DNA from 2 places in the Halalkalibacillus sediminis genome. Region 2 is predicted to be linked to the other one. Evidence: riboswitches for the same ligand, from Rfam matches in the RefSeq annotation. Region 2 holds a riboswitch; the other holds the start of a gene.
The links. A riboswitch is a leader RNA that binds a small molecule or an ion and turns the genes downstream of it on or off. The one in region 2 is predicted to bind cobalamin.

Region 1: another riboswitch for cobalamin. It lies ahead of CEY16_RS09870 (ABC transporter substrate-binding protein); the one in region 2 lies ahead of CEY16_RS00080 (ribonucleoside-diphosphate reductase subunit alpha).

What each region holds. Positions count from the first base shown of each region.
Region 1 is NZ_PJNH01000003.1:43,292-47,683, forward strand. It holds gene CEY16_RS09865 (FecCD family ABC transporter permease) at 1-469, opposite strand, end outside; gene CEY16_RS09870 (ABC transporter substrate-binding protein) at 485-1,504, opposite strand; cobalamin riboswitch at 1,624-1,811, opposite strand; gene CEY16_RS09875 (helix-turn-helix domain-containing protein) at 1,938-3,173, shown strand; gene CEY16_RS09880 (enoyl-CoA hydratase) at 3,191-3,964, shown strand; gene CEY16_RS09885 (NADPH-dependent FMN reductase) at 4,139-4,392, opposite strand, start outside.
Region 2 is NZ_PJNH01000001.1:43-4,434, reverse strand. It holds gene CEY16_RS00080 (ribonucleoside-diphosphate reductase subunit alpha) at 1-2,244, opposite strand, end outside; cobalamin riboswitch at 2,374-2,567, opposite strand; tRNA gene CEY16_RS00075 (tRNA-Cys) at 2,799-2,872, opposite strand; tRNA gene CEY16_RS00070 (tRNA-Gly) at 2,879-2,953, opposite strand; tRNA gene CEY16_RS00065 (tRNA-Gln) at 2,957-3,031, opposite strand; tRNA gene CEY16_RS00060 (tRNA-His) at 3,035-3,110, opposite strand; tRNA gene CEY16_RS00055 (tRNA-Trp) at 3,122-3,195, opposite strand; tRNA gene CEY16_RS00050 (tRNA-Tyr) at 3,212-3,297, opposite strand; tRNA gene CEY16_RS00045 (tRNA-Phe) at 3,313-3,388, opposite strand; tRNA gene CEY16_RS00040 (tRNA-Asp) at 3,421-3,497, opposite strand; tRNA gene CEY16_RS00035 (tRNA-Met) at 3,573-3,649, opposite strand; tRNA gene CEY16_RS00030 (tRNA-Val) at 3,677-3,752, opposite strand; tRNA gene CEY16_RS00025 (tRNA-Glu) at 3,769-3,843, opposite strand; tRNA gene CEY16_RS00020 (tRNA-Ser) at 3,855-3,947, opposite strand; tRNA gene CEY16_RS00015 (tRNA-Asn) at 3,956-4,030, opposite strand; rRNA gene rrf (5S ribosomal RNA) at 4,072-4,187, opposite strand.

The sequences.
Region 1 (4,392 bases), on a different contig from region 2:
GCGATAAAAAGTAAACAATCATCAAAGCCGCGAAACCGAACAAAAATGCGACAGCAGGAAGTGTGAAATTTCCTAACCAAGTGACTTGCCATCCGAAAACGAAAAATAAAGCTGCTCCGAACGAAGCTCCAGACGACACACCTAATATGAATGGGTCTGCCAAAGGATTTCTCAATACCCCTTGGTAAATTGCTCCCGCGAGACCGAGCGCAGCTCCCACGATTGCCCCGAGAATGACACGCGGCATACGGATATCCCATACAATCGTTTCACTAGAGGCACTCCAGTCTGAGCTCACCCACTCTTTTATAAGTGGGATTTTAGAAGCGATGACCTCCCACACCATCGAAACCTTGATCGATGCTGCACCCAGTGAAATTGATAGACTCATAGCAAACAGTAACACTAGAACCAAAACCGGCAGCCATGTCATCAATTTTTTTCGAATTGTCGCTTGATTACTTCCCACTTGAATGTGCCCCTTTTATTCCACTTGATCTGGGTAAAGATGTTCAGCGATCGCTTCTAAGCCTTCAACTAAACGAGGCCCCGGGCGCGTCACTTGATCACCGTGAATATCATATACTTCCTCGTTCTGTATCGCAGATATATCCTGCCAGTTTTCCCTACTTAATACTTGTTCCTCAACGTTCTCGGTGTAAGAACCGTAAGTCGTGAAAATAACATCTGGATTTCGTTCTATGATTAATTCTTCACTGATTTGTGGCCAACCTTCTTGATCACTGATGATATTCTCGCCACCAGCAAGGGTAATCAACTCATTAATAAATGAACCTTCCCCACCAGAATATAATTCTGGACCAACTTCTAGCCAAACCTTTTTACGCTCTTCTTCCGGAATTTCCGAAACAGCCGACTCTATTTCATCCACCCTATTTTTCATATCATCTACTAGGTCATTTGCTTGATCGGCATAGCCTGTCGCCTGACCTATCATTTCTATATCAGCATAAACCTCTTCCAAACTTTGAGCCCCTGTGACCACTACATTAAGGCCCGCACTTCTCAGTGAATCTATACTTTCTGCATTATTTAGATCTGCTACCACTAAGTCTGGTTCTAACTCGACAATTTTCTCTATATTTAAATTCATATCGCCGACTTTTTCTAAATCTGCTACCTCTTCAGGGTAGTTGGACCATTTGTCCACACCCACTACATGATCTCCAGCACCTACTGCAAAGACAATTTCAGTACTACTAGGTATAACAGTTACGATTTTTTCAGGTTTTTCTTCAATCGTGACTTCTTCTCCGCTTTTATCTGTAAGAGTCACTGATTCAAATGATGAACCTTCTTCTTTACTTGCTTCTTCTCCACTTGATTCTTCTTCCTCATTCGCTTGCTCTTCCGTTTGTTGATCTGAATTCTCTTCATCCTCTTGGTTATCCCCAGCGTTATCACCTTGGCAAGCTGCTAACCCGACAACTAGCACAAGTACGATGGCCAATAACCATTTTTGAAGTGTGTTGACTTTTGTCATAAAAATCTCCCTCTCTGTCCATATAAAAATGCCTTTGCTTCCTCCAGGAAAAGAAACAAAGGCATGAACAGATATGTATTAACCTACTCAAACAGCCTTTCCTTTAAACCCGAAGGAAAAAGACTCGAACAAATAGGCAGGTCTCCTGGCTTTGGGTCATCGCTTCTCATCCCTTCCCATCCAATTAAACGGACAGTGGTTTGATAAGTCGCTCCCAATCACAGTGGCGGGACCGCGTCGGATTTACACCGAACTTCCCTTTTAAGCGAACAGATTATCTGCTCGCACCTAAATGAGTCGAAATATGAAATTAGTATTCTTCATCATATTAATTCTTTCTTGCCAACTAGTCAACAGGGAAGTAATCACCTACACTTCTTACTAAATAGCCGTAAAAGTGATACGATAGTAGCAACGACAAGGGGTGAAGACGATGGATTTAGGGGTAATGATCCAATACTATCGCACAAAGAATGGTATGACTCAAAAGGATTTAGCCAGTGGAATTTGTTCAATCTCTTATTTGAGTAAAATGGAGAATGGATCGATCCAACCTAAAGATGATTTAGCTGAGTTGTTATTTGAGAGACTTGATATCAGTTTTTCCGAAATCACTTCATATGATGAAGACGACATAAATAAGAAGATTCAACAGCTTTATAAAAAAATTCAACAAAATGATCATGATTCGTCTACTTCGCTGGTCGAGGAATTAGAAAGAATCATTACCCCTTTCCATCGAACAGAAACTCAAAACTTTTTCTTGCTGGTTCACTTCTATTATTTAATAAATGAAAGGGACTCAGAGAAATTCAGTTTGATGGCGCCTGAAGTGTTACGGCTTGAAAATACATTCTATGAAGAAAAAAAATATTATTATTGTAAAATCATTGGTTTGTATTATCAGCTAATCTCTTATCCTAATAAATCAAACGAATATTTTGAAAAGGCTAGATTTTTGCTAGAGGAGCATACTCTTAAGGACCCTGAAATCTATTATTTGTTAGCCTTGTCACTCACGAGTATGAAAAAACCCGCTTATTCCAACTACTATTGTCAGATGGCTACAGACCAATTCGCTAATGAATTCCTTTATAGTAAAGTTACGGATTGCTATATCTTATACGGAATTAATTACACCATACTAGAAGCTTATGACTTGGCTGAAAATTACTTAAAGCAAGTTCTTCACTCCAAACCGATGGGACATACTTCTGATGTACGGGAACAAGCCAAACATTACCTAGCTGTGCTTAGTTATTGGAAAGAAGAATACGACGTTGCAATCAATTTTTTTGATGATACTGTCACAGAGGATTTACATTCAGACCAGGTATTAGAAAAGTATTTGATTTTATCGAAAATCAATTATATTAAAGGAGAATTGGATCAAGCTAAAGAATATTTAAATAAAGGGAAAGAGTTATTGAAGAAGGAAAAGCACGTTAGCTTCCAGCATCGCTTCTTCATTCTCGACCACCAGATCCATGGTACCATCGGAGAATTCCATTTCATTCGAAAAGCAGAAAAAGTGCTCCTCCCTTTTTTCGAGGAGACAGAAGACTCAACTTCGTACAATGAAGTTGTACAAATTCTCGCTAACATCCATTATGACCGAGAAGAATTCCAAGTGGCCACTGAGTATTTCAAAAAATTGATGATTAAATAAAAGACGAGGTGCAAACAATGACAGACACAGTTTTATTAAATGAAGAAAACAATATTGCTACAATCACACTCAACCGACCTGATCAACTCAATTCTATGAACCTAGAGTTGTTGGAGTCATTGGCTGAGCGCTTAAAAGAAGTGAAGGAGAGTTCTTCTCAAGTAGTCGTACTGACTGGAGCTGGGAAGGCATTCTCTGCGGGTGGCGATGTGAAGATGATGCTTCAGTCTTCAGACCCAAAAGACTTCGAAAAAGTTATGAGCTTAATAAAAGAAGTCATTACGACTTTTTATCAATTACCTAAAATTACGATTTCCGCTTTAAATGGAGCGACTGCTGGCCTAGGCCTAAGTTTAGCTTTGGCTAGTGATTATGTCATCGCACAACAGGATGCTAAAATCGCCATGAACTTCATTGGTATTGGATTAATTCCTGATGGCGGTGGTCATTTCTTCATGGAGCAACGAGTTGGAACAGTGAAAGCAAAACACATGATTTGGGAAGGCCAAATGATCCAAGGAGAACAAGCATTAAAACTAGGATTGGTAGATCATATCGTAGAAGGAGAGTTAGATAAAACCGTTAATCAGTACACTTCAAAACTGACAAACTCTCCATTATTAGCCATGATAGAAACCAAGAATATTTATGCTAACCAAAATATTTCAAAGCTTGAGGCCATTTTAGAAGCTGAAACGAAAGGGCAACTCAAAATGCGTCAATCAAAGGACCACCAAGAAGGAGTCCAAGCATTCCTAGATAAAAGAAACCCAGTTTTTAAGGGAGAATAGAGTAGAATAAAAGAAGTATAAGCATCCTTTAAATAACTTTTAAAGTGACGCAATTATCAAAGAAAGTGGCGCAACTCCATTCTTGTATTAAATAAAATGAACCGGACGATCGTCTAATCGTCCGGTTCTCTTTATACCCACTTCAGTCATTTGAAGTGCTTCCGCAATTCCTTTTTAAAAATCCGTGGATAGATTGTCACCTTTCTGTAAGTCAGAACTCATTTGCATATAGTAATAAAATACTCGAGCCAATTCCTCGATTCTAAACTTTACGTCTTCATCAATGATTTCGTTCACATGGGAGAAATGAGCAGACTGAGTATATACATAGTTAGGTGTGATAAGTGATCTAAAGTAATCCAGTATTGGTTTCAATTGATTTTCAATTACCAAGTGATGTTGAAATGTCCCACCATTCGCAACAATTG
Region 2 (4,392 bases):
TGTAGAGCGTGTGTAATAAGTCGTTTTTAAACCTGACTTCCATGCATGCATGTGTAATTCGAGTAGTTCCTTCGCTTTTATATTGTTTTTCACATATAGATTGAATGAAATCGACTGGTCGACATGCTTTTGTCGTGCAGCGTTCTGGTTGATGCTCCAATGATGGTCAATTTCATAAGCTGATTTGTAATACCAGAACGTTTTCTCGCTTAAATCAGGTGCCGTGACAGGAATCTTGTAATTCTTCTTCTCTTCTGAATAAAACTTTTTAAAAATCGGATCGATGCTGGCGGTACTTCCAGCGATGATACTCGTACTGGAATTTGGCGCGATAGCCATCAAATATCCATTCCTGATGCCATGTTCTTTAACTTCATCTGCTAATAATGACCATTTGAATTCCTCAGTGTCCATATAATCTTCGAAATAACTGCCTGTTTCCCATTTCGATCCATTAAATAGTGGATAGCTACCCTTCTCTTTTGAGAGTTCCATACTTGCCTGTATCGTCAAAAAAGCAACTTTTTCATAAAGATGGTCTGCATAGTCAACTGCTTCTTCTGATTCCCAGCGTATCCCCTCTAATGCCAACAGATGATGATATCCAAAGGTACCAAGACCAACCGCACGATACTTTTGATTCGTTAATTGGGCTTGCAGTACAGGTATTGTATTCAAGTCAATCACATTATCAAGCATGCGAACTTGAATGGGAATCAATCGCTCTAATACATTCGCGGGTACAGCTTTTCCTAAATTGATACTGGATAAATTACAAACCACGAAGTCACCAGGATTTTTCGTGATGACAATTTTACCGTCTTGAGTTACTTCCTCCTCTACGGTTGTTGGACTTTGATTCTGCATGATTTCCGTACAAAGGTTTGAGCAGTAAATCAACCCTTGATGGTTATTCGGATTTTGACGGTTCGCTTCATCACGATAGAACATGTAAGGCGTCCCTGTTTCAAGCTGACTGACCATAATTCTTTTCATGATGTCAATCGCTGGTACAGGTGTTTTTGATAATTCCTGATGCTGTACACATTGCCCATATTTTTCACGAAAAGATCCATTACCCTGTGTTTCATCATAGAAATCTTCTAAACTATATCCCATCACTTCTCTTACCTCATGGGGATCGAATAGATACCAATCTTCTCTCGCATCAACTTTTTCCATGAAAAGATCAGGTAAACATACACCGGTGAACAAGTCATGCGTGCGTTGGCGTTCGTCACCATTATTCAGCTTAGCATCTAGGAATTTGAATATATCTTTGTGCCAAACATCCAAGTAGACCGCGATAGCGCCTTGGCGTTGCCCAAGTTGGTCGACACTGACAGCCGTGTTATTCAACTGCTTCATCCAAGGCATCACTCCGCTGGATACCCCTTTAAATCCCTTAATTGAACTTCCGTGAGAGCGAATTTTACCTAGATAAACACCGATTCCTCCACCATTTTTTGATAAATTAGCGATATCTGTATTAGAATCATAAATTCCTTGAAGACTATCATCCACCGTATCTATAAAACAGCTTGATAGCTGCCCGTATGACTTTCCGGAATTCGCAAGCGTAGGAGTCGCAACCGTCATATAAAGGTTACTTAACGCCCAATATGCTTCTTCTACGAGATCTATTCGACGCTCCTTTGGTTCTTGGATCATCAAAGTCATGGCAATCGTCAAAAAGCGTTCCTGTGGCAGTTCAAACAATTTACCGTCATGATCACGAGCCAAATACCGATCCGCTAGTGTTCTTAATCCAATATATGTGAATAACTGGTCACGTTCCGGCTCAATTATGTCGCCAAGCTGAGTAATCTCTTCTTTAGAATACTCTGCAAGAATTCTTTCGCTATATATGTTTTTTTCAGCAAGAATCTTTTGTAAGTTAAAGAATGAGCCATAACCCCCAGAAGAAGCATTACCTCTATTCTCAGCTGCTTCATTGTACATTTGTCTAAGAAATACATTAGCACACACATACGTCCAATCTGGAGCTGAAGGTTGAATGTTTTCTAAACCACGGAGAAGTAATTCATTCGTGATTTGTCGTTTAGTCATATCTCCTTTTGATTTCATGGTCTCCAAAATCGTATCTTGATAACTTTCTGTATCCAGATGCGGATAATCTTTTGATACTTTCTCAATGAAATCTTTTAAACGATACTGATCAAACTCTTCTTCAATTCCTTGATCATCTTTTACAAAAGCTTGTCTCTCTTGAGTAATTGTCATCAATAGTCCTCCTCAAAATAAAAAAATTCGCTTCTCCGGAGGAAGCGAATAGAAACGAGCAATATACTATAATCAATAATTGAACTAGTTTATCACGTCGTTTCATTCTCTTATTCCCCGAAGAAAATAGAAACTTTGTTTACTCAGACAGGTCTCCTGACTCGTGCTTCGATCTACACCGGTCCTTCCCTTATGAGCACCTCTAAAGTTTTCTCATAAAGTGGATATACCAGCTCGTCCACACTTACAGTTGCGGGGGCAGCTCTGGATTTTCACCAGATTCCCTATTAAGCCTTGAAGGCATCTAAATAAACGGAATACTATATATAGTTGTTTAAGTTAATAAAAATCACTATATATCGTGATTTGATTTCATTATAGAAGAAATAATATATAAAAACAAGAGCAAATTTAATTCCTTGATTAGAATAAGATAATGGAACGAATATCAATCACTAACTATCATAGGTTCAAAAATGCCCAAATAAAAAAGTTGATAGACAGAGCTTGTACTGTCTACCAACTTGAGAAAGGTATGTAAATATATAAAAACATGGAGGCGGCAACCGGAATCGAACCGGTGATAAAGGAGTTGCAGTCCTCTGCCTTACCGCTTGGCTATGCCGCCTTCATATGGAGCGGAAGACGGGATTCAAACCCGCGACCCCCACCTTGGCAAGGTGGTGTTCTATCGCTGAACTACTTCCGCAAATGGCTGGGCCAGCTGGATTCGAACCAGCGCATGACGGTACCAAAAACCGTTGCCTTACCGCTTGGCTATGGCCCAATATGGGGCGATCGGAGGGAATCGAACCCTCGAGTGCCGGAGCCACAATCCGGTGCGTTAACCCCTTCGCCACGACCGCCATATTAAAAATGGCAGGGGTAGTAGGAATCGAACCCACATCGGCGGTTTTGGAGACCGCTGTTCTACCTTTGAACTATACCCCTACACATAACAAAAAAATGGTGGAGGGAGTAGGACTCGAACCTACGAACCCGATGGGAGCGGATTTACAGTCCGCCGCGTTTGGCCAACTTCGCTATCCCTCCATCATTTTAAATAGATGGTGGCTCGGGACGGAATCGAACCGCCGACACACGGATTTTCAGTCCGTTGCTCTACCGACTGAGCTACCGAGCCATACATACAAGTGCAAATTATAAAATTAAAAGTGGCGGTCCGGACGGGACTCGAACCCGCGACCTCCTGCGTGACAGGCAGGCATTCTAACCAACTGAACTACCGGACCATATGTAATTATTGATATTGAATTAAATGGGTTACGACCAGGATCGCTTCCTATTTAGTTTCAATCAAAATTAATTGGTTGCGGGGGCAGGATTTGAACCTGCGACCTCCGGGTTATGAGCCCGACGAGCTACCAGACTGCTCTACCCCGCGATATTGACATTTGATTGTCGAAAGAAATGGTGGAGGATGCAGGGCTCGAACCTGCGACCCCTTGCTTGTAAGGCAAGTGCTCTCCCAGCTGAGCTAATCCTCCAGCCTAAGTAAATAAATGGTGACCCGTACGGGATTCGAACCCGTGTTACCGCCGTGAAAGGGCGGTGTCTTAACCACTTGACCAACGGGCCATTAATTAAAATGGCGGAGAGCGAGGGATTCGAACCCTCGAGACCTCGGTAGAGGCCTACACGAATTCCAATCGTGCTCCTTCGGCCAACTCGGACAGCTCTCCAGGTAGTATGGCTCCAGCGGCAGGATTCGAACCTGCGACCGATCGGTTAACAGCCGATTGCTCTACCACTGAGCTACGCTGGAATTTTAAAATCAACTGTCCTTGAAGGATATTATGTAATATTGCCCGGCAGCGTCCTACTCTCACAGGGGAAGAACCCCAACTACCATCGGCGCTAGAGAGCTTAACGGCTGTGTTCGGCATGGGAACAGGTGTGACCTCTCTGCTATAGCCACCGGATAATATTAATCTTGTTAATAATTTTGAGGACAAATAATATTATATTCACCTTCACTCGAAAAAGCAAGGGAATTTCGATAATAAAAATAAATTTATTATTGAATATTATTATACACCTTCAAAACTAGATAAGAATCAAAGCGCAAGCACGAATCAAAGCGTCATTACCACAAATATTGAAGTTAAGTCCTCGATCGATTAGTAT